Regions from separate parts of the Clostridium sp. TJA032 genome, predicted to be linked through region 3. Evidence: predicted binding sites of a transcription regulator. Region 3 holds the regulator's gene; each other region holds the start of a gene.
The links. Region 3 encodes Rex, which represses fermentation and respiration genes when NADH is low (regulators of the CRP and FNR family bind a similar motif). Its sites were predicted from a motif close to ATTGTTAANNNNTTAACAAT; they were not measured.
Positions count from the first base shown of each region.

Region 1: the regulator Rex is predicted to act here: its motif matches at 3,809-3,828, upstream of AC4FRL_RS06925 (acetyl-CoA C-acetyltransferase).
Region 2: the regulator Rex is predicted to act here: its motif matches at 8,709-8,728, upstream of AC4FRL_RS03410 (DUF969 domain-containing protein).

Region 1 is NZ_JBZEFB010000001.1:1,489,144-1,499,433, forward strand. Features, by position in the region: gene AC4FRL_RS06905 (F0F1 ATP synthase subunit B) at 1-394, opposite strand, end outside; gene atpE (ATP synthase F0 subunit C) at 494-712, opposite strand; gene AC4FRL_RS06915 (F0F1 ATP synthase subunit A) at 772-1,446, opposite strand; gene AC4FRL_RS06920 (ATP synthase subunit I) at 1,511-1,867, opposite strand; gene AC4FRL_RS06925 (acetyl-CoA C-acetyltransferase) at 2,534-3,712, opposite strand; gene wecB (non-hydrolyzing UDP-N-acetylglucosamine 2-epimerase) at 3,979-5,133, opposite strand; gene upp (uracil phosphoribosyltransferase) at 5,198-5,827, opposite strand; gene rpiB (ribose 5-phosphate isomerase B) at 5,854-6,303, opposite strand; gene AC4FRL_RS06945 (L-threonylcarbamoyladenylate synthase) at 6,568-7,620, opposite strand; gene AC4FRL_RS06950 (hypothetical protein) at 7,642-8,232, opposite strand; gene prfA (peptide chain release factor 1) at 8,310-9,392, opposite strand; gene prmC (peptide chain release factor N(5)-glutamine methyltransferase) at 9,449-10,290, opposite strand, start outside.
Region 2 is NZ_JBZEFB010000001.1:745,565-755,854, forward strand. Features, by position in the region: gene AC4FRL_RS03365 (alpha-mannosidase) at 1-578, opposite strand, end outside; gene AC4FRL_RS03370 (homocysteine S-methyltransferase family protein) at 796-1,650, opposite strand; gene AC4FRL_RS03375 (lysophospholipid acyltransferase family protein) at 1,872-2,600, shown strand; gene AC4FRL_RS03380 (alanine/glycine:cation symporter family protein) at 2,641-4,026, opposite strand; glycine riboswitch at 4,101-4,186, opposite strand; glycine riboswitch at 4,189-4,265, opposite strand; gene AC4FRL_RS03385 (ECF transporter S component) at 4,608-5,360, shown strand; gene AC4FRL_RS03390 (alpha/beta-type small acid-soluble spore protein) at 5,597-5,779, shown strand; gene AC4FRL_RS03395 (gamma-glutamylcyclotransferase family protein) at 5,825-6,265, opposite strand; gene pcp (pyroglutamyl-peptidase I) at 6,265-6,906, opposite strand; gene AC4FRL_RS03405 (DUF979 domain-containing protein) at 6,942-7,871, opposite strand; gene AC4FRL_RS03410 (DUF969 domain-containing protein) at 7,891-8,565, opposite strand; gene clpB (ATP-dependent chaperone ClpB) at 8,777-10,290, opposite strand, start outside.
Region 3 is NZ_JBZEFB010000003.1:39,771-50,060, reverse strand. Features, by position in the region: partial or broken gene AC4FRL_RS08515 (mannose-1-phosphate guanylyltransferase) at 1-304, shown strand, start outside; gene AC4FRL_RS08510 (DUF3867 domain-containing protein) at 484-1,050, shown strand; gene AC4FRL_RS08505 (zinc dependent phospholipase C family protein) at 1,269-1,847, shown strand; gene AC4FRL_RS08500 (cation:proton antiporter regulatory subunit) at 1,920-2,558, shown strand; gene AC4FRL_RS08495 (ArsR/SmtB family transcription factor) at 2,659-3,018, shown strand; gene AC4FRL_RS08490 (heavy metal translocating P-type ATPase) at 3,071-5,251, shown strand; gene AC4FRL_RS08485 (redox-sensing transcriptional repressor Rex) at 5,719-6,357, shown strand; gene AC4FRL_RS08480 (short-chain-enoyl-CoA hydratase) at 6,619-7,401, shown strand; gene AC4FRL_RS08475 (acyl-CoA dehydrogenase) at 7,442-8,581, shown strand; gene AC4FRL_RS08470 (electron transfer flavoprotein subunit beta) at 8,599-9,378, shown strand; gene AC4FRL_RS08465 (electron transfer flavoprotein subunit alpha/FixB family protein) at 9,399-10,290, shown strand, end outside.

The DNA.
Region 1 (10,290 bases), on a different contig from region 3:
GCATTACAGAAATATCAACTACTTGTTGCTTTAATTCGTATTTTGCTTTTTCTTCTTCTCTTTGAATTTCAATATTAGCTCTATTTATTATAGCCTCAGCTTCTCTATGAGCATCATCAACTATTTCTTTATAAATTCTATCAGCTTCTTTTTTCTGTTCTTCTCTAAGCTTTCTGCCCTCTTCTTTTGCAGATTTAAGAATTCTTTCATTGTCTAATCTTAATCTTCTTGCTTTTTCTGCATCTTCATCGGCTTTTAAGATAGTTTCATCTATAGCCTCTTGTCTTTCATCGATGGCTTTTTTGATTTTGTTCCAGAAAAAATGTTTTAATATAAGAATTAATATTATAAAGTTAATGATTGTAGCTAATATTCTCATAAAATCTATTTCCATATATCAATCACAGCCTCCCTTCGGAGTCAATTATATTAACTCTATTATCTTTATTTATTAATTACTACAAGTTCTTAATAAAAAGTACGTAATTTGATATTAAGCAACGAATAATAAGATTATTGATACAACTAATCCATAGATAGCTGTTGCTTCTGAAAGACCAGCTCCCATGATGAATAAACTTTGAATCTTATCTGATGCTTCTGGTTGTCTTGCAGTTGCTTGTAACGCTCCTGCAGTCGCAATACCTATACCTATACCTGCTCCTATACCTGCTAATACAGCTATACCTGCTGCTAATAACTTCATATCCATTAAAAATTCCTCCTTTTTCAAATCAAATAAGGTTTTTTGATTTGTCTTCTTAACTTTTCTTAGTGATCTGCTATTATTTTAATATTTACCATAGTTAACATAGTAAATACTATCATTTGTATTGTTCCATCAAAAACATCGAAGAAACCATGTGCTAGTATTGGTACCCCTAATTGTGCAAACCAAGTTATATGACCTAAACCTGAATACATTAAGTCAATTAATAGAGTAGCCGCTAGCATATTACCGAATAAACGTAGTGCAAGAGATACTGGGAAAATAATTCTCTCCATTAGGTTTAAAGGTAACATTAGTGGATAAGGCTTTAAATATCCTTTTAGATATCCTCCAATATGACATCTACGTATAGCATTAACATGAACAACAACAAAGGAAGTAATTGCTAATGCCACTGCAACACTTAAATCTTGAGTAGGAGGTGCAAGCCCTATTAAACCATAAAAGTTTAATATTAGTAGGAATATTGCTAAAGTTCCTATATAAGGCACAAAACCAATATAACTTTCCCCCATGTTGCTTTTTACTAAGTTGTAAATTGTTTGATAGATTGTTTCTAAAACAACTTGTAACTTACCAGGTTTCTTTTTAAGATTTCTAGTTGATAAGATAGCAAAAATTATAATAACAAGCATAGCTGCCCATTGAAAAATAATTGTACTACTTATACTTATACTACCAATCTTAACTGTAAACATTGGTGAAAAGATATCCACGGAATCACTCCCTTTCTATCTTAGTATTAATTTATATATGTATATAAATATTTATTTACTTTTATCATAAGGCCTTATTTCTTTTAGTATAAATAAATATTGATATCTGATGTAAAATAAATCCTACTAAGTAAAATGCTAATTCCTTAACATTTCTCATAAAAAATAATGTAAATAAAAGAATCAAAAGCATTCTCAAAATGAAGCTTATTTGTATTTTAAAAGCTCCTCTTCTTTCACTTATGACTTTATTAATTACAATTGCATTTACTGTAAAGTTAATTGTTGCAATTAAACTTCCAACTAAAAAAGCCACCCCAAATCTAAAATTAAAAAAACTAATTAACAGGGTTGCTACTATTGTCAATAAAACATTAGTTTTATTAATGGATAAAACTAAACCTTTAATTTTAGCGTTCACATATAACCTCCATCATTCTGCAATGTACTTTACTAATTATATTCCCGAATGTAATATTAATAAAATTTAAATTTAGCTTGTATTTATTAATATTCCTATATTTTAAAGTGTTTTTAACTATTTCCTTCATTTTTACTCTCAAAAACTCTCATTTTCTCTTTTACAAATTATTTATGAAGTCTTTTGAATTTATACTTTCATTTTTCCGAATTTTTAAATTAATACTAAGTACCCCAAGTTAAAATCCGATTACTATTTTCGATTTTGAAATCCTTTTTTAAAAGTTTTTATTGTGAAATTCCATATTTTATTGTGCATTTTGTGAAAAAACTCTTAAACCACTATTAAGAATATAGCATACAACTTAAAAGGTTTTGAATAACCTCTTTTATATTTATTCACATTTTTTTATATTTTTTTTTTAATTTAAACAAATTTCTCACCTTTAATCCTATTTTTTTCTATTACTATTAATATTATTCATGATTTTTATAGAAACTAAAGTAAATTGTATAAATTTAAATATGAAATTTTTCTACTATTAAGGTGCAATTTATATAGTATATTTTTAACTTTTATCATAAAATATTCAATAAAAATTTAAAAAGGTATCATCCTATATAGAATGATACCTTTAAAATATATATTATAATAATGGTAAACTTATTATCTTTCTACAATTAGAGCAGTTCCCATTCCTCCACCTATACAAAGAGTTGCTAAACCTTTTTTAGCATCTCTCTTTATCATTTCATGAAGTAATGTAACTAAAATTCTAGCTCCTGAAGCACCAACTGGATGTCCTAAAGCTATAGCTCCACCATTTACATTTACCTTACTCATATCAAATTCTAAGTCTTTAGCAACTGCTAAACTTTGAGCTGCAAAAGCTTCATTTGCTTCTATTAAATCAAGGTCATTAACTGTTAATCCTGTTCCTTCTAAAGCTTTTTTAGTTGCATGGAATGGACCATAACCCATTATTGAAGGTTCTAATCCCTTTGAACCATAAGAAACTATTTTACAAATAGGTGTTATTCCTAATTCTTTTGCTTTTTCAGCACTCATTACAACTAAAGCAGCAGCACCATCATTTATACCTGAAGCATTACCTGCTGTAACTGTACCATCTTTTTTAAATGCTGGTCTTAGTTTTCCTAACTTTTCAGCTGTTGTTCCAAATCTAGGGAACTCATCTGTATCAAATACTATAGGTTCTCCCTTTCTTTGTGGAATTACAACTGGAACGATTTCATCTTTAAATTTACCAGCTTTTATAGCTTCTTCTGCTTTTCTTTGAGAATTTGCAGCAAATTCATCTTGCATTTCTCTAGTTATTCCCCATTGTTCTGCTATGTTTTCAGCTGTTATACCCATATGATATCCATTAAAAGCATCTGTTAAAGCATCATTAACCATAGCATCAACCATTTTTCCATCGCCCATTCTTTGACCAAATCTTGCTGTTCTTAAGATATAAGGTCCTTGTGACATATTTTCCATACCACCAGCTACTATAATATCAGCATCACCTGCTTTTATCATTTGAGCAGCTAATGCTACACATCTTAATCCTGAACCACAAACCTTATTAATTGTCATTGAAGGAATATCTACTGGTAAACCAGCTTTTACAGCAGCTTGTCTTGCTGGATTTTGACCTAAGCCTGCTTGAATTACATTTCCCATTAAAACCTCATCTACACATTCTGGTTTTATATTTGCTCTATTTAAAGCTTCCTTAATAACTAAAGCTCCTAAATCTACAGCAGGTACATCCTTTAATGAACCACCAAAAGAACCTAGTGCTGTTCTTACTGCACTTGCAATAACTACCTCTCTCATATCAAATACCTCCCATTTTAGTTAAAAATTATCAAAATTTTATTTTTTTTCTAACTGATTTAATTATACCTTTAAAATTATTACCTTTCAATATTTTTTGTTAAATTTTAAACAATCTTTTTCTCTATTTTTTATCTTTTTGAAAAAAAAGACAGATAATTAAGCTTTATTATAGAAGTATACCTTTAAAATTTCTATAATATTCTAATTATCTGTCTATATTTTACATTTATTGAAAATATATTTATTTATTTTTTTAACAAAGTTTATTTACTAACGAACTCTTCAACTACTTCATCACTTTTTCCAAAATAATTTAAAATAGCTTTAACTATTCTTTCAGAAGCTTTACCATCTCCATATGGATTTATAGCTTTACTCATTTTTATATAAGCTTCTTTATCATTTATAAGAGTATTAGCCTCTTCAACTATTTTGTCTACATCAGTACCAACTAATTTAACAGTTCCAGATTGAACAGCTTCTGGTCTTTCTGTAACATCTCTTAAAACTAATACTGGTTTTCCTAAATGCGGTGCTTCTTCTTGTAGTCCACCTGAATCAGTCATAACCATAAAGCATTTATTCATTAAGTTATGAGTTTCTTTTGTATCAAGTGGCGGTAAAAGATGAACTCTTTCTTTTCCATCAAGATTTTTATAAACTACATCTTTTACAACTGGATTTAAATGAACAAGATAAACTAATTCAACATCTTTGTTCTCTTCAACTATTTTATTTAAAGCTGTACAGATATTTTCTATACCTTCTCCCCAGTTTTCTCTTCTATGAGCAGTTATCATTATAACCTTTTTATTTTTAAAATCTATTTTGTTTAATTCGTCATTTTCAAAAACGTAGTTATCTTCTACAGTATGTTCCATAGCATCTATTACAGTATTACCTGTAATTTTTATGTCATTTTCATTTATTCCTTCTCTTAAAAGGTTAGCCTTTGAACCTTTAGTTGGAGCAAAATGTAAATCTGCTAAAGCTCCTGTTAATTTTCTATTCATTTCCTCTGGGAATGGGAAATACTTATCAAAAGTTCTAAGTCCTGCTTCAACATGACCTACTCTTATTTGTTGATAAAATGCTGCTAAAGCACCTGCGAAAGTAGTAGTAGTATCGCCATGAACAAGTATCATATCTGGCTTTTCTTCTATAAATACTTTTTCTAATCCTTCTAAAACTCTGTTTGTTATTCCTGTAAGAGTTTGACGATTTTTCATTATGTCTAGGTCAAAATCAGGTTTTATATCAAATAACTCTAAAACTTGATCTAGCATTTGTCTATGCTGAGCAGTTACGCAAACCTTTGACTCTATTTCTGATCTTTTTTCTAACTCTTTTACTAGTGGAGCCATTTTTATAGCTTCCGGTCTTGTTCCAAAGATAGTTAAAACTTTTATCTTTTCCATGAATCATTTACCTCCAAAAATAATTAATAGCTACTTAAAATTTAAGTAGCTATTTAAATTATAACTATTTTGTTCCAAATAGTCTATCTCCTGCATCACCTAATCCAGGAACAATATATCCATGATCATTTAATTTCTCATCAATACAAGCTACATATATATCTACATCTGGATGAGCTTTTTTAACAAATTCTATGCCTTCTGGTGAAGAAATTAAGCACATAAGTCTTATTTGCTTAGCCCCTCTTTTCTTTAAAAGAGTTATAGCATCTGCTGCTGAACCTCCTGTAGCTAACATTGGATCTACAACTATTACATCTCTTTCTGCTATATCTTGTGGTAACTTACAGAAGTATTCTACAGGTTGAAGTGTTTCCTCATCTCTATATAAACCTATATGTCCTACTTTTGCAGCTGGTATAAGTTGTAGCATACCATCTACCATACCTAAACCTGCTCTTAATATTGGAACTATAGCAACTTTTTTTCCTGATAAAACCTTACATTTAGTTTTACAAACTGGAGTTTCTATATCAATTTCTTCCATAGGAAGATTTCTTGTTACCTCATAAGCCATAAGCATAGAAACTTCACTTACTAACTCTCTAAAATCCTTAGACCCTGTATTTTTATCTCTTATAAAAGCTAACTTATGCAGTATAAGTGGATGTGTTATTTCTGTTACATTACTCATTTTATCTTCCTCCTAAAATCTCTATATTATTTTGAATATTTTTCTTCAATAGCTGTTATTTTATCTATTCTTTTTTGATGTCTTCCACCTTCAAATTCTGAATTTAAAAAAGTGTCAACTATATCTAAAGCTAATCCTGGTCCTACAACTCTCTCACCCATAGCTAAAATATTTGCATTATTATGTTGTCTTGTTGCATGAGCACTAAATGTGTCAGAACATAAAGAAGCTCTTATTCCTGGAACTTTATTTGCAGCTATAGATATACCTATACCAGTTCCACAAATTAATATACCAAAATCAAACTCTTTATTAGCTACAGCTTCTGCAACCTGTATAGATATATCAGGATAATCACAAGATTCTGTGCTGTATGTACCAAAATCCTTTACTTCAATACCTTTTTCTTGTAAATGCTTTATCACTGTGTTTTTTAAATTAAATCCACCATGATCACAACCTATTGCTATTTTCATTTCGTTAACCTCCATTATACCTATTTAAATTAATATATTATTTTAAAAAAAGTGCTTTTTCAATGACTAATAACACTACTTAATTTTAAAAATCAAATAGTAAAGCCAAATAAAAAAGCACTCTTTTTATTAAATAGAAGAAAACTAGATATAAAATTTAAAACTTTTAAAAAATCAAATATAGAATTTTGTAAAAAATCAAATTCAAAAAAATTCCTTTTTGAAAAAAGTTTCATTTTAATCTAGCTCCTTCCACATATATTCTTAAACAATTATTATATCAAATCCACAGGATTTTTTTAATCTATTCATTATGGCTACCCCTAAATCTTTTTCTTCAAAAGATTCAGTTATTATAATATCAACTCCTAAGTCATCAAAACTTCTTAACATTTCAAACAAGTTTTTAGTTACAGAAGTTAAATCACTTCTAGTGCCTAAGGACTTTACAATCCCTTCACTATACATAGAAATTGTTTCATCTGTTGCCATAATTCCAACTTTTAAATCTTCATCTATGTAATTATGCACTATTTCTTTAATTTTTTCAACCATTTTATTTACTGGTCCTTGAACCATTCTAACTTTTGCCTTAGGAGCATAGTGTTTATACTTCATTCCTGGAGCTTTTGGCTTTAAATCCTTATCTAAAGAACCTAATATAGCCTTATCTATATATGCTCCCTTGTCTATTTCCTTTAGCATTTCTAAAGTTATTCCTCCAGGTCTTAAAACACATAGATGTTCTCCTGTTGCATCTACTATAGTTGATTCCACACCTATTTCACTTTTTTTATTTCCAATTATAAAATCAACTCTTCCATTTAAATCTTCTTCACATCTTTCTATATCTGTAGGACTTGGTCTACCTGATATATTTGCTGATGGTGCTGCTATTGGAACACCTGAAAGTTCTATTAATTTTAATGCTATATCATCCTTTGGCATTCTAACCCCTACAGTATCCAATCCTGCTGAGGTAACATTTGAAACTATATCTTTCTTTTTTAAAATTATTGTCAAAGGTCCTGGCCAAAATTTATCCATTAATTCCTTTGCAAAACTTGGTATTTCAGCAACATATTTTTCTATGTCATTTTTATGAGCTATGTGTATTATTAAGGGATTATCCTGTGGTCTTCCCTTTGCAATAAAAATCTTTTTAACCGCCTCTCCATCTAAGGCATTTGCACCTAATCCATAAACTGTTTCTGTTGGAAAAGCTCCAATACCGCCATCCTTTATAATTTTAGCAGCTTCCTCTAAATATACTATGTCTTTATTTATATCTTTTATGAAATGTACCTTTGTATTCATAAAATAGTATCACCTTCATCTTTATAAATTCTTTTGACCTCTTGCAATTTTTATATTTTCAATACTCTCATTTGTATAAGTTGCTGTAACACAATTTTTATAAATATCATCTAAAAGCTTAAATTTTTTTAAAGCTCCTCTTTTTATAATTATATAATACCATTGTTTTTCTTTATTTAATTTAACCATTTTGTTATAATCCTTACTTAACCCAGGATGAACTTTGCAAAAATATTCTCCAACTGGTTTACCAAACTTTCCTTTTCTCCCTTTGTTAGTAAAAACAATTATAATTTTCATATCTTCAAGTTCATTTTCAGTATGGACTAACCCTACCCTATCACAATAAATATATTTATATTTAGATAGTATATTAGGTTTTATTTTTAAAATTCCATTCTCTAAACTATATTCCAATCTAATATTATTAAAATTTTTAATCATAACTATGACTATAAAAATTTCTAAAAGAATTAAATATATTATAAGAAAATCCTTATAAACCTCAAAAAAGCAAACCAAAAGAGGCAATAATATTAGAAGTACTACCATAAGAAACATGAATCTATTATATGATTTTTTTTGTTTTTTTATAGCTTTATCTATATCCATAATTATATTCCTCTTTAAATTACCATTTTAAAACTATGTATTTTTAAAGCCTTACATTATTAATGTAAGGCTTTTTATTAAAATTCAGTATTACCCATAGCTTTCATCTTTTGAGCTTGATCTTCAGTAATTAGAGCATTTATTATTTCGTCTATATCACCTTCTAAGAAACTGTCTAGCTTATATAAAGTCATATTTATTCTATGGTCTGTAACTCTTCCTTGTGGATAGTTGTAAGTTCTTATTCTCTCACTTCTATCCCCAGTACCAACCTGACTTTTTCTATCTTCAGCAATTCCTGCTAATCTCTCAGCTTCAGCTTGCTCAAATAATCTAGCTCTTAACACTTTCATAGCTTTTTCTTTATTTTTAAGCTGTGATTTTTCATCTTGACATGAAACAACAAGTCCTGAAGGTAAGTGAGTTATTCTTACAGCTGAGTCAGTTGTGTTAACACATTGTCCTCCATTACCTGATGCTCTAAAGACATCTATTTTAATATCTTTATCATTTATTTCTATTTCTACATCATCAACTTCAGGTAAAACAGCTACTGTAGCAGTTGATGTGTGGATTCTACCTGAACTTTCTGTATCAGGAACCCTTTGAACTCTATGTGCACCACTTTCGTATTTAAGCTTTGAGTAAGCACCAGCACCCTTTATCATAAATACAACTTCTTTGAAACCTCCAATATCAGTTTCATTAGCACTCATAAGTTCTACCTTCCATCTATTCTTTTCAGCATATTTAGTGTACATTCTGAAAAGATTAGCTGCAAATAGTGCTGCTTCATCTCCACCAGCACCACCTCTAATTTCAACAAATACGTTTTTATCATCATTAGGATCTTTTGGTAATAAAAGAATTTGTATTTCGTCCTCTAATTCTTTTTTTCTTTCTGTTAAGTCCTTGATTTCAGAGTTTATCATCTCTCTCATCTCTTGATCACTTTCTTCAGAAAGCATCTCTTTATTAGCTTCTAATTCCTCAGTAGCTTCCTTATACTCTTTGTACTTATTAACTATAACTTCTAAATCAGCATGTTCCTTACAAAGCTTTCGCCACTCTTTTTGGTTAGCCATTATTGAAGGGTCACTAATTTTAACTGAAAGTTCATCATATTTATTTTCAATAAAATTTAATCTATCAAGTATCATCTATTATCACTCCGTATACAGATTTTCATATTTTACAATTATATCACACTATTAGACTACAATTCAAGGTTTACTCTCCCTATAACACACCTATCTAAACCTGCTAAATCTTTTATTACCTTAACATTTAAGTAACCTTTTTCTATCATAAGATTTTTAACATCTTCTCCTTGGTCATGTCCTATTTCAAAGGCTAATATACCATTTTGATTTAATACTTCTAAAGATTCATCAATAATTCTTCTATAGAATATTAATCCATCTTCTCCTCCATCTAAAGCTAAATGAGGTTCATAGTTTTTTACATCTTCCATTAAAGTACCTATAACCTTACTTTTTATATAAGGAGGATTTGAAACTAGAACATCATATTTATTTCCTCTTTTTATAGCTTCACTTAAAAGATCACTTTTAATAAAACTACATCTTTTTGATAATTCTAGTTCTATTATATTTTTTCTTGTAACTCTTTGTGGAATATCATCAATATCTATTAAATCAACCTTAATATTTTTTCTATAACTTGCTAAAGATAAACCTATTGCTCCACTTCCACAGCATAAATCACAAAGAATAATATCTGAATCTTCTTCTATATTTTTTAAAACTTCCTCTACAATTATTTCAGTATCTCCTCTTGGTATTAAAACACCTTTTTCAACATGAAAATCTAATCCCATAAATTCACAAGTTCCTAAAATATATTGTATTGGCATTTTAGCCTTTCTTCTTTCTAATAAATTAAAGAAATGTATTTCCTCTGACTTTTTAACTTCTTCATTTTTATTAGTCATAATCCAAATTTTATCTTTTTTTAAAGCTTCACCTAATAATAATTGAGTATCTAATATATATGTGTCTATATTAGCATTTTTTAAAGTTTCATTTCCTAAAGCTA
Region 2 (10,290 bases), on a different contig from region 3:
CCATTGCTATACCAGTTAGCCATAAGTATTCCTAATACTTCTGAACCCTCTGGAGATTTCCATAAAACCTCTGAATGATATTCATTTTCCCCTACTTCTTCTACCTTTTGATTATCAAAAGCTATTGGAGTTATTCCTCTACCAAATACGGCATTATCAATGCCAAAACCTCTTAATATCTGAGGTGCTTGAGATATATTACCAAAGGAATCAGGGAAATATCCTATTTTTACAGGATTTCCAAATCTTTTTGCAAATCTCATTCCTAAAAGCATATTTCTAACATTTGCCTCTGCACTTATTAAATATTCATCTTGAAGAACATACCAAGGACCTATATGAAGTTTTCCTTCTTCTACAAGCTTCTTTATTCTATCAAACATATAAGGTTTTATTTCTAGATAATCATCTAAAGCTATAGTCTGTCCATCTAAGTGAAAATATTTAAAATGCTCATTATTTTCTAAAGTATCTATTAATGAATCCATAAAATCTACTAATTTAACTCTATGTTTTTGAAATGGTATATACCACTCTCTATCCCAGTGACTATGTGAAACTACATGTACTTTTTTCATACCTAACCTCTCCTTATCTAAAGTTCATTAACTTATACATAGATTATATACGTTTACAAAGGATTCATTCAATTTTCAATCTTATATGTTTACTGGACTTTTTATAGATTATTTAATCTTAATCTTAGTTTTTATATACTATAAAAATAATATTTTAATATCTATTTCTTATGTTTTTTAATAATTATCTAGAAAAATAATATTATTTATTAAATTATTAATTCTTATTATTTTCTTTTAATTTAGAAAGAGCCTTTATATAGGCTTTATTAGTTCCACAACACCCTCCTATTATATTAACGCCTTTTTCAATAGCACTTTTAGATAAAGTCTTAAATTCTTCTACATTTAAGTCATAAATCAACTTTCCTTCTACATTCTTTGGCATTCCTAAATTAGCCTTTATATATATAGGAAGCTTAGTAAGCTCCTTAATAATATCTAAAGCCTTTAATATTTCTTCATATGATGTGCAATTTATACCTAAAGCATCTACTCCTAGAGGTTCTAAGGTTGAAACCATTTCCTTTAAAAAGTTATAAATATTCTTTTTATTAGACAAGGTAAAGGAGCATATAATAGCTTTATCTGTTATAGTTTTAGCTTTTTTTAAGGCTAATTCTCCTTCTTTTATACTTCCTAAGGTTTCAAAAATAACTAAATCAAACTTATCTTCTCCAGCTTTAATTATTCTTTCAGTATTTTCATAAACAATATTTTCAAAAGAAGGGGAATTTTCGTCTAAATAGTATGAAATAGCTCCTATATCTAAAGCAACTAAAATATCCTTTTCCTTAACTTTATTCAAAATATTCAGACTAGATTTTATAACCTTTTCTAAGTTATATCCATTTATTTTTTCATTTATAATATTGCACATAAAAGTATTTGAAAGTATTAATTCAGCTCCAGAATTTATATATTCTCTATGTATTTTTTCTATTAATTTAGGGTTTTTTAAATTTAAAATTTCTGAGGAGGTTTCCTTTAAATTACCACCTAACTCAATTAATCTAGTTCCCATAGCGCCATCTGCTATTATTAACCTATCTTTTAAGTTTAAAACCTTCATTTTTTATTCTCCAATCAAAATAAATTTATTAGAAAGATAATAAATTTTATTTTTTAAAACAAAATTATTATCTTATATTATTTATATTTTACATTTAAAAAATAAATAATAAAAACATAATTTTTTTATTATTTTATCTATTAAAAGAAAGTCTATATTTTATATTTTAAAAAAACTGTTATAATATTACTAGTAATAGTAATATTAAAGGAGCGAAATATATGTTTAGATCTATATATTGGTATGGAAAAGGATATGCCTGGACATTAATAAAATCCTTGTCTGACATTAAAAAAATTAATAGGTTAGAAGAAGAAGGCAAGCTTGAAGAAAGAGATGAGTATATATATCAGTGTAGTAGAAAAATAGCTTATACTTTTCTTAAGGCTGCTGGACTTGAAGTTAATGTTGAAGGCTTAGAAAATATTCCTGAGGGGCCAGTTCTTTTTGTTTGTAATCACCAAAGCAATATGGACATACCTGTAATTATGTACTCTATTGATAGACCAAAGGGATTTATAGCAAAAAAAGAACTAGAGAAAATGCCTATATTAAAAGATTGGATTTTACTTTCAAAGGCTATATTCATTGATAGAGAACATCCTAAAAAAGCCATGGCAGGTATTTTACAAGGAATAAAACAATTAAAAGAAGGATACTCTATGGTTGTTTTTCCTGAAGGAACTAGAAGTCAAAGTAGTAAAATGGGAGAATTTAAAGCTGGAAGTTTTAAACTTGCAACTAAACCAAAGGTTCCAATTGTTCCTCTTACAATTGATGGAGCTTATAAAATAATGGAGGGAAATCATTATTTTATAAAACCTGGAAAAGTAAATCTTTATATTCATCCTCCAATTTACACAGATAAACTTACAAAGGAAGAAATTGCAGAACTTCCTGAAAGAGTTGAAAATATAGTTAGAAGTAAACTTCCTAACAAAGGAAGATAAAAAAAACCATGAGTATAAATTTACTCATGGTTTTTTTATATTAATTTAAAACTGTTCCTTCTAAATCTATCTTTTCTTCATTTAATGATTTTTTATTAAAGAAATCCTCAGTTTCCTCTATTACAACCTTTCTTAGTCCTATAATTCCTATAAGATTTGGAATTGCCATTAATCCATTAACAATATCTGCAATTATAAATATTAAAGTTAAAGGTAAAAATGAACCTATACCAACTAAAATTATATATAAAATTCTATATGGCTTTATAGCTTTTATTCCAAATAAATATTCAATACATCTTTCCCCATAATAATTCCAACCTAAAATTGTTGTAAAAGCAAAAAACATAAGTCCTATATTAACTATATATGTTCCTATATTTTTTATAGGAAGACCAATTTCAAAAGCTCTTGTTGTAAGTGCTGCTCCTTCTAAACTTCCACTATAAGCACCAGTTAAAATTATTACAATTCCAGTCATAGTACAAATTAAAATAGTATCAAAAAATGTACCTGTCATGGAAATAAGTCCTTGTTTAACTGGAGATTTAGTCTTAGCAGCAGCTGCTGCTATTGGTGCACTTCCAAGTCCTGCTTCATTAGAGAAAACCCCTCTTGCTATTCCACTTTTCATTACTGTTATTATACTAACTCCAATGGCTCCTCCTATAGCTGCTTTAGGATTAAAAGCACTTTCAATAATTATTGATATTGCCTGTGGAACTTTATTAAAGTTAAAAATTATAACTATTAAAACTCCTAAAACATAAAGTCCTGCCATTAAAGGAACTACTTTCTCTGAAACACTAGATATTCTTTTTATACCACCTAAAATTACTAAAGCAACTAATAAAGTTACAACTATAGCTGTAACAATTGTAGGAATTTTAAAAGTAATACTTGCAGCATCTGTTATAGATTTTACTTGACCAAAAGTTCCTATTCCTAATAAAGCTACACAAATTCCAAAAAAGGCAAAAATATTAGCAAGCCAATTTAAACCAAGTCCATTTTTTATATAATACATTGGTCCTCCTGCCATTTGACCATTTTCATCTACAACTCTATATTTTATAGCAAGTACTCCTTCTGCATATTTAGTTGCCATTCCAAAAAAAGCAGCTACCCACATCCAAAATAAAGCACCAGGTCCTCCTGCTTTTATAGCCGTTGCAACTCCAACTATATTTCCTGTTCCTATAGTTGCTGAAAGAGCTGTACATAAAGCTCCAAAACTTGAAACATCTCCCTCTGCATTAGAAGAAATTTCATCATCTTTTTTAAATACATACTTTAAAGCTAGTGGTAATTTTAATATTTGTAATAATTTTAACCTTATAGTCAGGTATATTCCTGTACCTACAAGTAGCATAAGAAGTGGTACTCCCCATACTAAATTGTCAATTTGATTTAATAAGTTTTCCATAAAAAAATCCTCCTTAAATTTAAATTTGCGGAGGAGAATAAGGATACTTAAAAAATTTAAGTAACTAACCTTATCCTCTGTCCTTTTACCTGAGAGTTTCAGCCAAAAAATTTGACCTTGCTCCTTCGGTGCTCTTTTTTTAAAAGAGTCTCTCCAGAGGCTCGTCCAGTAACGGTCCTAATACCTGAAAGATTTCCCTCTTCGGTGGATATAAAATATCACTCTCCCATTACCTTCATCCGAACATATTGAATTTTAATTTATATTATATAGTTTATCTTTTTAAAAATCAATTGTTACTTTAATTTTTTTATTAAAATAATTTTATATTCGAAAGTTATTCTTTTTCACAAATTGTCAGAAAATTGTTAATTTATCTCTTTAACCTCTTTATATAAGCCATTGTTATTTTTAATCTATCATTAATTTCCATATTTTTTCCTTTTTTTCTTGAATTAATTGAAAATTTAGTGTTAAAATATCAATGTCGGTATTCTTTTAGAAGCTGAACTAATTTTTACGGTTAAAACTTAATAAAACCGAATTATATCCCTTTTGGGAATAAGAACGGAGGAGAGAAAATGAATGCAGTCTATCAAACTAGACGTAGAACAAGAAAACTAGTAGTTGTTGGTATGCTCTCTGGTATATCAATATTTCTAGGATTAACAGGATTAGGATTTATAAACGTTCCACCTGTTAGAGCTACTATTATGCATATTCCTGTTATAATAGGAGCTATTGTTGAAGGACCTATTGTAGGAGGATTAATAGGCTTAGTCTTTGGTTTATTTTCTATGTATCAAGCTTTTATGGCTCCAACGCCAACTAGCTTTATGTTTTGGAATCCAATTATAGCCCTACTTCCTAGAATTCTCATAGGAGTTGTTAGCTACTATGTTTATATTTTTATGATTAGAGGTTCTAAAAAGAATCTAAAACTTACAACAATTGTAAGTTCATTTTTACTAGGAATACTTTTATTCATAAGCTCTTATGCTTTAATTAAATCACCAACTATAGCTGCTATAATTGGTATAGTATTCTTTTTAGGAAGCTTAATTTTAATGTTTAAGTTTAAACATAAAAATAAAGAAGAAGCTTTATCTATAGGGGTTTCAGCTGTTGTTGGAACACTAATAAATACAGTAGGAGTTCTTGGTTTAACATATATATTTTATTTAGAAAGATATGCCGCAGCTTTAGGAATTTCTGAAACTGTAGCAAAAGTAACCTTAGCAGGTATCGGAATAACAAATGGTATTCCAGAAGCTTTTATATCTGCTTTAATTTCAATTCCTGTTGTTTTAGGAGTTAAGAAAATTTTAAGATAAAGAAACATATTTTAGCGTATAGTTTTTAATCTATACGCTAATTTTTATTATTAAAATATCTTTATTTAATTTTAATCTTTTATCTAGGAAAAAAGTAGAACTAAATCTTTTTTACTCCTTTTATGGTTATAAGTTTATAGATTATAATATAAAGAATTTGCACATTATAAGGGTGTAAGGTAAAGAAATTCTTAACCTTAAAAAAATCTTATTAAACTTAAAAGGAGGAATTTAAAATGGCGCAACATTTAGTTCCAGAAGCAAAAAATGGTTTATCAAAATTTAAAAATGAGGTAGCAAATGAAATGGGTGTACCATTCTCAGACTATAATGGAGACCTTAGTTCAAAACAATGCGGTAGTGTTGGTGGAGAAATGGTTAAAAGAATGGTAGAAAAATACGAGCAATCAATGAAATAATAAAATAAAAAAAGAGGTAAGCATATACTTACCTCTTTTTTTTATTTAGGATGCCTTATTAATCATAAAGTTTCTCCAATTTCCATCTTCAATTAAAATGCTATCCTTTTTAAAATCCTCTTCCTTATCTCTGTTATAGTAATAAACATAGCATTTTTCAGGAGAATTCTTTCCTAAAATTTCTACATCCATTTCTACTCTATTATACTCATTATTTTCATTTAAAGGTCCTAAATATCCTTCCATAACATCCATATCTTCTATAGTTTTTTCATAGTCTAATATGGTCATAACTTCTCCATAAACAAATCCATCTCCTTGAACTAAAGCTGGATATCCCTTTTTAGGCATATGATATAAAGTTCCCTTCACTCTTCCTAATTCGCTTTTTATAACCTTACCCTTTAAGTACTTTTCATAGTTGAAAAACCCTGTTCTTAAACTTCCATAAACAAAAATTTTTCTTCTTATCCTAGGTTCTAACATTAGCAAATAGCACCTCCTAAAACCTTAATGTCTTCTTCATTTAAAACTATAGCTTTTATAGCTAGTTCTAATCCTTTTGCTATATCTGAAATAGCCATAGAAGGTGTATTAGGCTTATTTACAACCTGTGATGGAATATATGGAACATGGATAAATCCAGCTCTTATGTTTTTATATTTTTTATCAACTAAATATAAAACACCATACATAACATGATTGCATACAAAAGTTCCTGCAGTATTAGATAAAGAAGCAGGTATTCCATTTTTAATCATCTCTTGAACCATAGCTTTTACTGGTAAATTACTAAAATAAGCCATTTCTCCATCTTCATATATAGGAATATCTATTGGTTGATTTTTTTCATTATCTTCTATTCTAGCATCATCTATATTTATAGCTACTCTCTCTGGAGTTATTCCAAATCTTCCACCAGCTTGTCCTATAGATATAACTACCTCTGGATTTATTTCCTTTATTTTTTCTTCTATTTTTTCTAAAGATTTTCTAAAAACTGTAGGTATTTCTAATTTGTGAATTTCTGCTCCTTCTATTGTATCAGGTAACATTTTTACTGCTTCTAAAGCTGGGTTTACACTTTCTCCTCCAAAAGGATCGAAACCTGTAATTAATATTTTCATTCTTATCAACTCCTTAAATTTTAATTAAATCTAATTTAAAATGCTAAGAAATACATTAAAGCAATATGTACAATTAATAAAATTATAGCAAATAAACTTTGACATTTAATAACTACGTTCTTATCTTTTGTTTCTAATAAAGCAGCTGGCATTACATTAAAGTTTGCTGCCATTGGTGTAAGTAATGTTCCACAATATCCTGCTGTTAAAGCTAAAGCTCCTGCTATAGCTACATTAGCTCCTTGAGCAAATACAAATGGTAATCCTATACCAACAGTTATTACTGAAAAAGCTGCAAAAGCATTACCCATTATCATAGTAAATACTGCCATACCTACACAATAAGCTGTAACTCCAGCTAATATATGTCCCTCTGGAATAAAGTTTGATATACCAGAAGATATAACATCACCAACTCCAGCTGCTGTAAATACTGTTCCTAAAGCTGCTAAAAGCTGTGGTAATATACTAGTAGAACCTACTGATTGTACCATTCTATTACTATCTTCTACTAAATTTTTAGGTTTAGCTTTTAAAACTAAGAAACTAGTTATTACAGCTGCAACTGAAGCTATTCCTATAGCAACAGTTCCTGATAAACTTGTAAATTGTGCAATTAATAAAGAACCTAAAGCTATTACAATAGATGGTAAGAAAATTTTATTCTTTAATTTCTTAGCTTCATTTTCTGCAAACTTTACATTAGGCATTTTTAAGTTTCCTATATTAACCTTTTTACTTGCTGTTAATACTCCTATAACTAAAAGTAAAGCACCTACTAAAACAGGTGGCATAACTCCTCCTGCTATAAAGATAATTGATAATATAGTCCAAAATATTGCAGTACCTATTCTTGTTTTATGATTTTTGTCTTTTAAAGTGTAAATTGCTGTATTTAACATTAAAAGACCAACTAATATATAAAAGAATTCTAACAGGGCATTAGAAATCATCTCCATATTCATTTTAGTATCACCTCTTTATTTATACTTCATCTTTTTTAGATAAGTTTTTTCTTAATTTCTTATCTAAAATTCTATTTTGTAAAACTCCTAAAATAAGGGCTATTACAGCAATTGGTACAGATGCCTTTGCTATTTCTAAAGTAGTAACCCCATATCCTAATTCTTGTAAAGTTCCTGCTATTAGTAAAACACCAGAACTTGCTAAGAATACATTTTGTCCAAAGAAGTTTCCATAGTTATCCATAGCTGCTGCAGTACCTTTTATTAAGTCTTCGCTTTTTTCATCTACTTTACCATACTTGCTAACAGCTGCTCCTTGAGCCATTGGATTTATAAGAGGTCTTATAAATTGAGCTTGTCCACTTAATCTTAAAGAAACGGCAGAACCTACTTCTCTAATAAATAAGTAACAACTTAAAAGTTTTCCTGTTGACATGTTTTTCATATTTTTAATTAAAGTTATTGCTCTTTCTTTTAATCCAAATCTTTCACACATTCCTATAACAGGTAAAGTTAACATAAACAAAGTCATATGTCTTTGACTTACAAAAGTAGAACCTAATTTATCTAATATTTCAACAAAACTCATATCTGCAACTAAACCTGTAGCTAATCCTGCCACTAAAACAACTGCTATAGTGTCAAATTTAAGTGCAAAACCTATTATTACGATTACTATTCCTATAAGTGCCAATTTCATCTCTCCTTTTTGGTTTTTTTCTTTTAATTTTTACTTCCGTTTTTTTTAAATATTATAACCATATTTTTTTCAATTTTCTACAATATTTTATTTAAATTTTGTAAATTTTAAGGCATTTTTTTATTAATTCGTTCTTTATTATCATTTTATTAAAAATAAATTAAAAAAGTAGTATCTAGTTAGATACTACTTTTTTCAAATTATTTTATTTTCTAGAAACTATAATCTTTCCATCTACTCCATTTATTAAAGCAACTGAACCATCATAAATTTCTCCTGCAATTATCTTCTTAGCTATTTCAGTTTCTAAGACATTGCTTATATATCTCTTTAATGGTCTAGCTCCATATACAGGATCATAGCCTTCTTCAGCTAATATTTCTTTAGCACTATCAGTTACTTCAAGAGTTATATTTCTTTCTCTTAATCTGTTTTCAACATCTCTTAAGAAGATATCAATAATCTTCTTAATTCCTTCACTACTTAAAGGTCTAAACATTATGATGTCATCTACTCTGTTTAAGAATTCTGGCTTGAATCTTAATTTCATTTCATTCATAACATTTTCTCTAATATCTTCTTCTATACCCTCATTAGATTTGTTTTCTAATAAGTATCCACTACCAATATTAGAAGTCATTATTATTATAGTATTTTTAAAGTCAACAGTTTTACCTTTGTTATCTGTTAATCTACCATCATCTAGTATTTGAAGGAATAAGTTAAATACATCATCATGAGCTTTTTCTATTTCATCAAATAATATTACTGAGTATGGATTTCTTCTAACAGCTTCTGTTAATTGTCCACCTTCTTCATATCCTACATATCCTGGAGGAGGTCCTATTAGTCTAGATACTGCATGTTTTTCCATATATTCAGACATATCTATTCTTACTATATTATCTTCGCTATCAAATAAGTTTCTAGCTAAAGTTTTAGCAAGTTCTGTTTTACCAACTCCTGTAGGTCCTAAGAATATAAATGAACCTATTGGTTTTCTTTCATCTTTAAGACCTGCTCTAGCTCTTATTACAGCATTTGCAACTGCAGTTGTAGCTTCATCTTGTCCTATTACTCTTTCTCTTAATTCTTCTTCTAATCTTAAAAGTTTTTCTCTTTCACTTTCAACTAATTTTGTAACAGGAATTCCAGTCCATTTTGAAATTATTTCTGAAATTTCATTTTCAGTAACTTCTTCTTTTAATAAAGCATTCTCATTATCTTTTTCCATGCTTTCTTCTTGTGCTTTTATTTTGCTTTCAAGCTCTGGAATTTTTCCATATTTAAGCTCTGCAACTTTATTTAAATCGTACTCTCTTTCATATTTCTCAACTAATCCTCTAGCTTCATCTAATTCAGCTTTTAAATCTCTAATTGCTGAAATATGAGATTTTTCTTTTTCATACTTAATTGTCATCTCATCATTTTTATCTTGAAGCTCTGCAAGTTCTTTTTCTAAAGAAACTAATCTTTCCTTAGATGCTTCATCATTTTCCTTTGATAAAGCTTCTTTTTCAGTTTCAAGCATTAAGATTTTTCTTCTTATAATATCTAATTCAGTTGGAAGAGAATCTATTTCACTTCTTATCATAGCACCAGCTTCATCTATTAAATCTATAGCTTTATCTGGTAAATATCTATCTTGAATGTATCTATGTGAAAGTTTTGCAGCAGCTACTATTGCTGAATCATGAATTCTAATTCCATGATGAATTT
Region 3 (10,290 bases):
AACAAGAAGATCCTTTGTAATAAAATGTGATTTTTCTTGGGATGATATAGGAACTTTTTCAGCTCTAGGAAGATTTTTAGAGCCTAAGGGAACTAATAGAAGTTCAGAAAATGTTTTTTTAGAAGAATGTGAGAATTGTTCTATATTTGGTAAGGAAAAATTGATAATAGGTTTTGGAATAAAAAATTTGGTTTTAGTAGATGCTGGAGATGTTATTTTAGTTATGGATAAAGGAAGAGATCAAGAGATTAAGCATTTATTGAATTCTATTAATAGTAAGAAGGAATTTAAAGATTATTTATAAGGGTTAATTCTATAAAAATTCTGTATGTTTTATCATACAGAATTTTTTTATATAATTATTTTCTTTAAAATAAATTTCACATAAATATAAGTAAAATTAACCATTATAATATGTTAATAATAAATTTTTGTGTTATTATAGTAATAATATAAGTTTGAACTTTACGGAGGTATTGTTTTATGAGTGATAGAATTGTAGATTTTAATGAATTAAAAAACAAGGCAAGAGATAAAGATATAGATAAGTTTGAATCATATATTTATGATTTATATTATTCAGTAGCTCAAGGTAAGATGAGCATGATAGACCTTTCAAGAGAGATAACTAAATATATGAACGAAAATAATATTTCTCAAGAAAAGTTTTTAAATATCCAAACAGAAATGTTAAAAAGGTATGGCTTTGACATGGGTGATATTGAAGGACAAATGAAAAATCTAGGAATAGATATGAGTAGTTTAGGTATAAAAAATGGGGATTATGAAAGCTTAAGAAAAACTTTAAGTTTTCAAGAAAAGTATAAAGGAAAAGTAAAGACTTCAAGCGTTACTACATATTTTATAAGAAATGATAAAAATGATATAGAATTAATATTAGAAGGAAATAAAGTTCTTATAACTAGTCCTAAGAATATAGACCTTCAAGATACTGAGTTAAATGAATTTTTATGTTCTTATAAGAAGACTCTTTCAGAGGATACTTTAGATATAAGACTTTGTGAAAATGTAGGACAATATAATTATTAAGATTTTATACTAGAAATAGATATTATCTGTTTCTAGTTTTTATTTTTTTGTGTAAATTTGTATAATTAGAAAAAAATATTATGATAATATTAATAAAAAATTAATTAATAATTAATTAATAATTACTTAATAAATAAAAAATGTTTTTGTAATATACTCTTATTGAGATGAAATATCATATTAATAAGAAACTTTTAAAAGATTAGAGGTAATAAATTATGTTAATGAACACTCATATTCTTATTGCGCAAAATATATTAAAAGATGTTGAGGTAGATTTCAAAATAAGTGATAAAAACTTCATATATGGAAATGTAAAGCCAGATATGGTTTCAAAGTATAAATTAAGAAAACATTATTTAGATGAATCTTTTGATATGATTGTTAATAAGATAAAAGAATTATCTTCTCTTAATATGGAAGACTTTAAAAAGAAATTTTCAGTAAGTAGATTTAGTCAAGAATTAGGAGTTATATGCCATTTTGTATGTGATTTTTTCTGTATTCCTCATAGTGAAAGATGGGAATTTAAGCATAGCATGAATAAGCATGTTAAGTATGAAAAAGAATTAGCTAACTTTGCTAAAACATATATTCCTTCTAAGGAATACTTTACTATATGGGGAAAAATGTCAGTTGAAACATTTTTAGAAGAGGCACATAGCTTATATAGAAAAAGAGAGAGTTATGAAAATGACCTTAAATATGCTTACTTTGCTTGTATTAGTGTAGTTAGATATATAAATGATAGCATAGTTGCTAATACTAAAGCAGTTTACTCAGCAGCAATAGCTTAATACAAAAAATTCCTTTAATGAATAAAATATGTTAAAATTATAATATAACATTTTTTATAGAAAGGGATAAATATGGAGATTAAAGTAAATGAGCCTATGTATAAGCAAATAGCCTTAGATATAGCTGGAAGAATATATAATAATGATATAAAGGTAGGGCAAAGGATACACGGAAGGTCAACCCTAGCAAGTAGTTATAATGTATCTCCAGAAACTGTAAGAAAAGCTGTTAAGCTTTTAGAGGAAATGAAAGTAGTATCTTCTAGTAAGGGTAGTGGGATAACTATCATTTCAAGGGAAAATGCTTATGATTTTATAAATAGGTTTCATTCTATAGAAAGCGTAGCTTCATTAAAACAAAGTATAGATTTTTTAATGGAAGAAAAAAAGTCTATAGAAAAAAGTATAGGAGAAATGATTGATAAAATAGTAGATTATTCTAATAGGCTTAGACATACAAATCCACTAACTCCTATAGAAGTAGAGTTGCCAAAGGAATGTTTTTTAATAGGAAAGAGTATTTCGGATTCAAGATTTTGGCAAAACACAAAGGCTACAATTGTTGCTATAAGAAGAAAAGGAAATCTTATAATATCTCCAGGGCCATATATAATTTTTGAACAAGATGATATCTTACTTGTTGTAGGAGAAGAAGATATTTTAAAAGAAATAGAGATATTTTTAAAAAGAGAAGTGAAAGACTATATGTAAAATATAGTCTTTTTTTATTGCATTTTTTAGTAATTTAACATATAATAAAAATGAACATATGAACAGATGCTCATATATAAAAATAATAGGAGTCTTGTATATGAATAATAATAAAATAGAAAGTTGTAATTGTCTTGATATCCATGAGGATATTCTACGTAAAGTTAAGGAACATTTACCAAAAGAAGAAGTGCTTTATGAATTGGCAGAAATATTTAAGGTTTTTGGTGATTCAACAAGAATAAAAATATTATGTGCTCTTTTTGAGGGAGAAATGTGTGTATGTGATATGGCTGAGTTATTAGGAGTAAGTCAATCAGCTGTTTCTCATCAGCTTAGAGTTTTAAAACAAGCTAGATTAGTTAAGTTTAGAAGAGATGGAAAAGTAGTTTTTTATTCTTTAGCAGATGACCATGTTAAACATATATTTAATGAGGGATTAAATCATGTTTTAGAATAATTCAAAAGAAAAAATAAAATAATTATATTTTAATGAAAAGGAGGTATTTAAAATGAATGATATCAAACTTTATTTAGAAGGATTAAATTGTGCAAACTGTGCAGGGAAAATTGAGGATAAAGTTAATAAACTTCCAGAAGTTAAAGAAGCTGTACTTAATTTTTCAACAAAACTTTTACTTGTAACACCAAAAGAAGGTGTTTCAAAGGAAGGACTAGAAGAAAAGATAAAAAAAATAGTTTTAGATTTAGAGCCAGAGGTAAAAGTTTTAAAAAATAAAAGTGATATGAAAAATAATAGTCATGTTTGTGAAGATTCATGTTGTCATGAAGGTAGTCATAGTCATGCTCATAAGAAGGAAAGTAATAATTCAATTGCTGGCAATATAGATAAAAAAGAATTATTAAGACTTGCAATTGCCTTAGCTTTATTTATTATAGGAATGATAGTTAAATTAGATAAAACTTATGAGTTTATTATTTTTGGTATTGCTTATATTATAGCTGGTGGAGAGGTTCTTTTAAGAGCATGTAAAAACATTTTAAAAGGACAAGTTTTTGATGAAAACTTCTTGATGTCTATAGCTACAATTGGGGCTTTTGCCATAGGTGAGTTCCCAGAGGGTGTAGCAGTAATGTTATTTTATGAAGTAGGAGAACTATTCCAAGATTATGCAGTAAATAAATCAAGAAAATCTATATCTGATTTAATGAATATAAGACCAGATTTTGCAAATTTAATAGGTGAAAATGGAGAAGAGAAAAAAGTTTCACCAGATAAAGTAAGTGTTGGTTCAACAATAATTGTAAGAGCAGGTGAAAAAATTCCTCTAGATGGTATTGTGTTAGAAGGAGAAGGAACTCTTGATGTTTCAGCTTTAACAGGAGAATCACTTCCAAAGGAAGTTGATAAAAAAGATGAAGTTTTAGCAGGTTCTATAAATAAAAGTGGATTATTAAAAATAAAAGTAACAAAAAGTTTTGGTGAATCTACAGTTTCTAAGATATTAGATTTAGTTGAAAATGCAGGTAATAAAAAATCACCAACAGAGAAATTTATAACGAAGTTTGCAAGATATTATACACCAGTTGTAGTATTTTCAGCTTTAGCTCTTGCCATAATACCTCCTTTAGTTATGGGAGAAAGTTTTTCTCCTTGGATTTCAAGAGCTTTAATATTTTTAGTTGTTTCTTGCCCTTGTGCATTAGTTGTATCTATACCACTTGGTTATTTTGCTGGAATAGGTTTAGCATCTAAAAATGGTATATTAATAAAGGGTAGTAATTACTTAGAAGCTTTAAATAATGTAGAGAGTATAGTTTTTGATAAGACAGGAACTTTAACAAAAGGTACTTTTAAGGTTCATAAAGTACAAAGTACAAGCAATTTAAAGGATGAAGAATTATTAAAGTTAGGAGCTTATGCAGAGTATTATTCAAATCATCCTATTGCTAAGTCTATAGTTAGTGAGCTAAAAGAAAAAGTTGATAAATCTTTAATTTCAGATTATGAAGAGATTTCAGGTAAAGGAATAAAGGTTAAAATTAACAATGATATCTTTTTAGCTGGTAATTCAAAATTAATGGATATGTTTAATATAAAAATATCTAAAATAGATGAAATAGGAACTGTTGTTTACTTAGCAAATGAAAAAACTGAGTTAGGATATATAGTTATTTCAGATGAAGTAAAGGATGATTCTAAAGAAGCTATAAGTGGATTGAAGCAAATAGGAGTAAAGCAAACTATAATGTTAACTGGAGATAATGAAAAAGTTGGAGATAGTGTAGCTAAAGAACTAGGAATTGATAAAGCTTATTGCAGTTTACTTCCTCAAAATAAAGTTGAAAAGTTAGAACATATTTTTAAAGATAAAAGTAAAGGAAAAAAGATTGCCTTTGTTGGTGATGGAATAAATGATGCACCTGTTTTAGCTAGGGCTGATATAGGAATAGCTATGGGTGGTGTTGGTTCTGATGCAGCTATAGAAGCAGCAGATGTAGTTATAATGGATGATAAGCCAAGTAAGATAATAAAGGCAATAAAAATAGCTAAAAGAACAAATGCAATTGTATGGCAAAATATAATTTTTGCTTTAGGTATTAAGGTTATAATTTTAATATTTGGTGCTTTAGGAATGGCTAATATGTGGGAAGCTGTATTTGGAGATGTAGGTGTAACATTAATAGCTGTTTTAAATTCAAGTAGAATATTAAAGAGTAAAAATTTATAAGCGTGAAATTTGTCTAATGTTGTTGACAATGGTTAAATTTTTTGCTATCTTAATATGGTAAGAATACTTTCAGGCATAGGGTATAGATTGTAAATAATTCCCTTAAACTTTTATATTAAACATTATGAAATGTTTAAATAGGCTTGTGTGCACGTAGGGTTTTAGCCACGCAAGCCTTATTTTTTTTGTAGAAATTTATTAGATAAGTATAGATATGTTATAGATTACATAGTTTTAATAATATTAATTAAGAAAATAAAAATTTCTAATATTTGTAAAGAATACACAAAAATACATATATTTTTCATAGTAAAACCAAAAGAATGTTAAAATATAGACAAACTTTTTAGGGTATGATAATATTTTATAAGGTTAATTTTGTAATTTTATCATTAGATTTTAGAATATAGTCTAAAAAGTAATTGCTTTTTAAAAAAATAAAAATTTTAGAAAGAGGTGCTATTTAAATGGAAAAGAAAAAAGGCATATCTATGGCTGTAGTAAAAAGATTGCCTAAATACCATAGATATTTACAAGAGCTTATGGAAAATGATGTTGATAGAATATCTTCAAAAGAATTAAGTGAAAAAATAGGATTTACAGCTTCTCAAATAAGACAAGACCTTAACTGCTTTGGTGATTTTGGTCAACAAGGTTATGGTTATAATGTTAAGGAGTTATATAATAACATAGGAAATATTTTAGGCCTTAATAGAGATTATAATACAGTTATAATCGGTGCGGGAAATATAGGTCAGGCTATTGCAAATTACAATAGTTTTAATAAATTAGGCTTTAAATTAAAAGGTATTTTTGATGCTAATCCAAGAATGTTTGGCATAAAAATAAGAGATATTGAGATACAGGATGTTGAAAATTTAAAAGATTTCGTGAAAGAAAATGATATAGAAATAGGAATAATTTGTGTTCCTAGAACTAATGCACAAAAGGTATGTAATGACTTAGTTGAAGGTGGAATAAAAGGTATATGGAACTTTGCGCCTTTAGACTTAAATGTTCCTAAAAATGTAAAAGTTGAGAATGTACATTTAAGCGAAAGTATGATGACTTTAGTGTATCTTTTAAATCATAATGACGTAAAATAAATTGGATTTATTTTATAAAAATTTGTTTAAAATGGAAAATTAGTATTAGATTTTCAAAAAAATATATTGAAAAATTTACTATTAAGTTTTATAATTTAATTGAAGTACAGGGTACTTCAATTATTTTTTTGCCTTTGCTTGTTACAAAATTAACAATTAATTATGTGAAAGTTTAGGATAATAATGGTTATATTGTTATAAATTACTTTAAAAGTCATTTACAACCGTATATCCGCTATGGTATATGAGGGAGGAAATAAAATGGAATTAAATAATGTAATCTTTGAAAAGCAAGGAAACATCGGAGTTTTAACAATTAACAGACCTAAAGCATTAAATGCACTAAACTCAGAGACACTAAAAGATTTAAATACTGCTATAGAAAATATAGAAAAAGATGATGATTTGTATGTTGTTATTTTAACAGGCGCTGGAGATAAAGCTTTTGTTGCAGGTGCTGATATAGCAGAAATGAAAGACTTAAATGAAGAAGAGGGTAAAGAATTTGGATTATTAGGAAATAAGGTATTTAGAAGATTAGAGAATTTAGACAAGCCTGTCATTGCAGCAATTAATGGTTTTGCTTTAGGTGGTGGATGTGAAATTTCTATGTCTTGTGATATAAGAATAGCTTCTTCAAAAGCTAAATTTGCTCAACCAGAAGTTGGTTTAGGTATAACACCAGGTTTTGGTGGAACTCAAAGATTACCAAGAATAGTTGGACAAGGCAAAGCTAAAGAACTTATTTATACAGGAGATATTATAAAAGCTGATGAAGCTTTAAGAATTGGGTTAGTAGATAAAGTTGTTGAACCAGAAAAATTAATGGAGGAAGCAATGACTTTAGCAAAAAAAATAGCTAATAATGCACCAATAGCTGTTAAGTTATGTAAAGATGCAATTAATAGAGGTATTCAAGTTGATATAGATTCAGCTGTAGCTATAGAAGCTGGAGATTTCGGAAAATGTTTCTCTACAGAAGACCAAAAAGAAGGAATGAGTGCTTTTTTAGAGAGAAGAGAAAAAACTTTTAAAAATAAATAATTTTTAAAATGGTTGTATGGATTTAAGGAGGGTAATTAAAATGAACTTTCAATTAACAAGAGAACAAGAATTAGTTAAGCAAATGGTTAAAGAATTTGCTCAAAATGAAGTTAAACCTATAGCGGCTGAAATAGATGTAACAGAAAGATTTCCAATGGAAAATGTTAAAAAAATGGCCAAATTAGGAATGATGGGCATACCTTTTAGTAAAGAGTTTGGTGGCGCAGGTGGAGATACTTTATCTTATATTTTAGCTGTTGAAGAATTATCAAAGGTTTGTGCTACTACAGGGGTTATAGTTTCAGCCCATACTTCTTTATGTGCTTCTTTAATAGAACAATTTGGAACACAAGCACAAAAAGAAAAATATTTAATTCCACTTGCAAAAGGGGAAAAGTTAGGAGCTTTTGGATTAACTGAGCCAGGAGCAGGAACTGATGCAGCTGGTCAACAAACTACTGCTACATTAGATGGCGATAACTATATTTTAAATGGAAGTAAGATTTTTATAACTAATGGAGGAGTTGCAGATACTTTTATAATCTTTGCCATGACAGATAAAAGTCAAGGAACAAGAGGTATTTCTGCATTTATAGTTGAAAAGAATTTTCCAGGCTTTTCAATTGGTAAATTAGAAGAAAAAATGGGTATAAGAGCTTCATCAACAACTGAGTTAATTATGGAAAACTGTGTAGTTCCAAAGGAAAACTTAGTTGGAAGAGAAGGAAAGGGATTTGGAATAGCTATGAAGACTTTAGATGGTGGTAGAATAGGTATTGCTGCTCAAGCCTTAGGTATAGCAGAAGGTGCTTTAGAAGAAGCAGTTGCATACATGAAAGAAAGAAAACAATTTGGTAGATCATTATCAGCATTCCAAGGACTTCAATGGATGGTAGCAGAAATGGATACTAAAATAGAAGCTGCAAGATTTTTAGTATATAAGGCAGCTTGTTTAAAAGAAGAAGGTAAACCTTATTCAGTAGATGCTGCAAGAGCTAAGTTATTTGCTGCAGAAGTAGCCATGGATGTTACAACTAAGGCAGTTCAATTATTTGGTGGATACGGATATACTAAGGAATACCCAGTTGAAAGAATGATGAGAGATGCTAAAATAACTGAAATATACGAAGGAACTTCAGAAGTTCAAAAAATGGTTATTGCAGGAAGCATATTAAGATAATTTAGGAGGGCTTTGAGATGAAAATAGTAGTTTGTTTAAAACAAGTACCAGATACAACAGCTGTTAAAATAGATCCAAAAACAGGAACTCTTATAAGAGATGGAGTTCCATCAATAATAAACCCAGAAGATAAGCACGCTTTAGAAGCTGCCTTACAATTAAAGGATAATAATGGAGCAGAAGTAACTGTTTTAAGTATGGGACCACCTCAAGCTAAATTAGCTTTAAGAGAAGCTTTATGTATGGGAGCAGATAAAGCAATTCTTATAACTGATAGAGCTTTTGCAGGAGCAGATACATTAGCTACATCAAAGGCTTTAGCAGGAGCATTAAAGAAATTAGATTATGACATAATATTTGCAGGAAGACAAGCTATAGATGGTGATACTGCACAAGTTGGGCCTGAAATAGCTGAACACTTAAATATCCCTCAAGTAACTTATGTTCAAGGTGTTAAAGTTGAAGAAGATGGCTTATTAGTAAATAGAGCTTTAGAAGATGGATATGAATTAATAAAAGTTAAACAACCAGTACTTTTAACTGCAATAAAAGAATTAAATGAACCAAGATATATGAATGTTAAAAATATATTTGATACATCTGATGATGAAATCTTAGTATGGTCAGCTGATGATATAGATGTAGACAAGTCTCAATTAGGATTAAAGGGTTCACCAACAAAGGTTAAAAAATCAATGACTAAAGAGGCTAAGGGTGCAGGAGAGATAGTTAAGGAATCACCTAAGGATTCAGTTAATTATGTACTAGGTAAATTAAAAGAAAAGCACTATATCTAAGATTATGGGAGGTATTTAAGATGAATAAAGCAGATTTTAATGGCGTTTGGGTTTTTGCTGAGCAAAGAGAAGGTCAATTACAAAAAGTTTCACTAGAATTATTAGGTGAAGGTAGAAAAATAGCTGATAAATTAGGGTCAAAGTTAACAGCTTTATTAATAGGAAGTAATGTTGAAAACTTAGTTGAAGATTTATCAAGACATGGGGCAGATGAAGTTTTAGTTGTAGAAGATAAAGAGTTAGAACACTATACAACTGATGGTTATACAAAAGCTATATGTGAATTAGCTAAGGATAGAAAACCAAATATAATTTTTATAGGAGCAACTTTTATAGGAAGAGATTTAGGTCCAAGAGTTGCTGCAAGATTAGAAACTGGATTAACAGCAGATTGTACATCTTTAGACGTTGATGTTGAAAATGGAGATTTATTAGCAACAAGACCAGCTTTTGGTGGTAATTTAATGGCTACAATAGTATGTCCAGAACATAGACCACAAATGGCTACAGTAAGACCAGGAGTTTTTGAAAAGCTTCCTTTAGGTGAAAATGATGCTACTGTAGAAAAAGTTGATATAAAATTTAATGAAGAGGATATAAGAACAAAAATAGTTAAAATAGTTAAAGAACATAAAGATATTGTCGATATATCAGAAGCTAACGTATTAGTTGCTGGTGGTAGAGGAATAGGTTCAGAAGAAAACTTTAAGATGCTTAAGGAATTAGCAGAAGTTATGAATGGATCAATTGCAGCTTCAAGAGCAGCAGTAGAAAAGGGTTGGATAGATAAAGATTATCAAGTTGGACAAACTGGTAAAACTGTTAGACCAAGTATATATGTAGCTTGTGGTATATCAGGTGCAATTCAACATGCCGCAGGTATGCAAGACTCAGATATGATAATAGCTATAA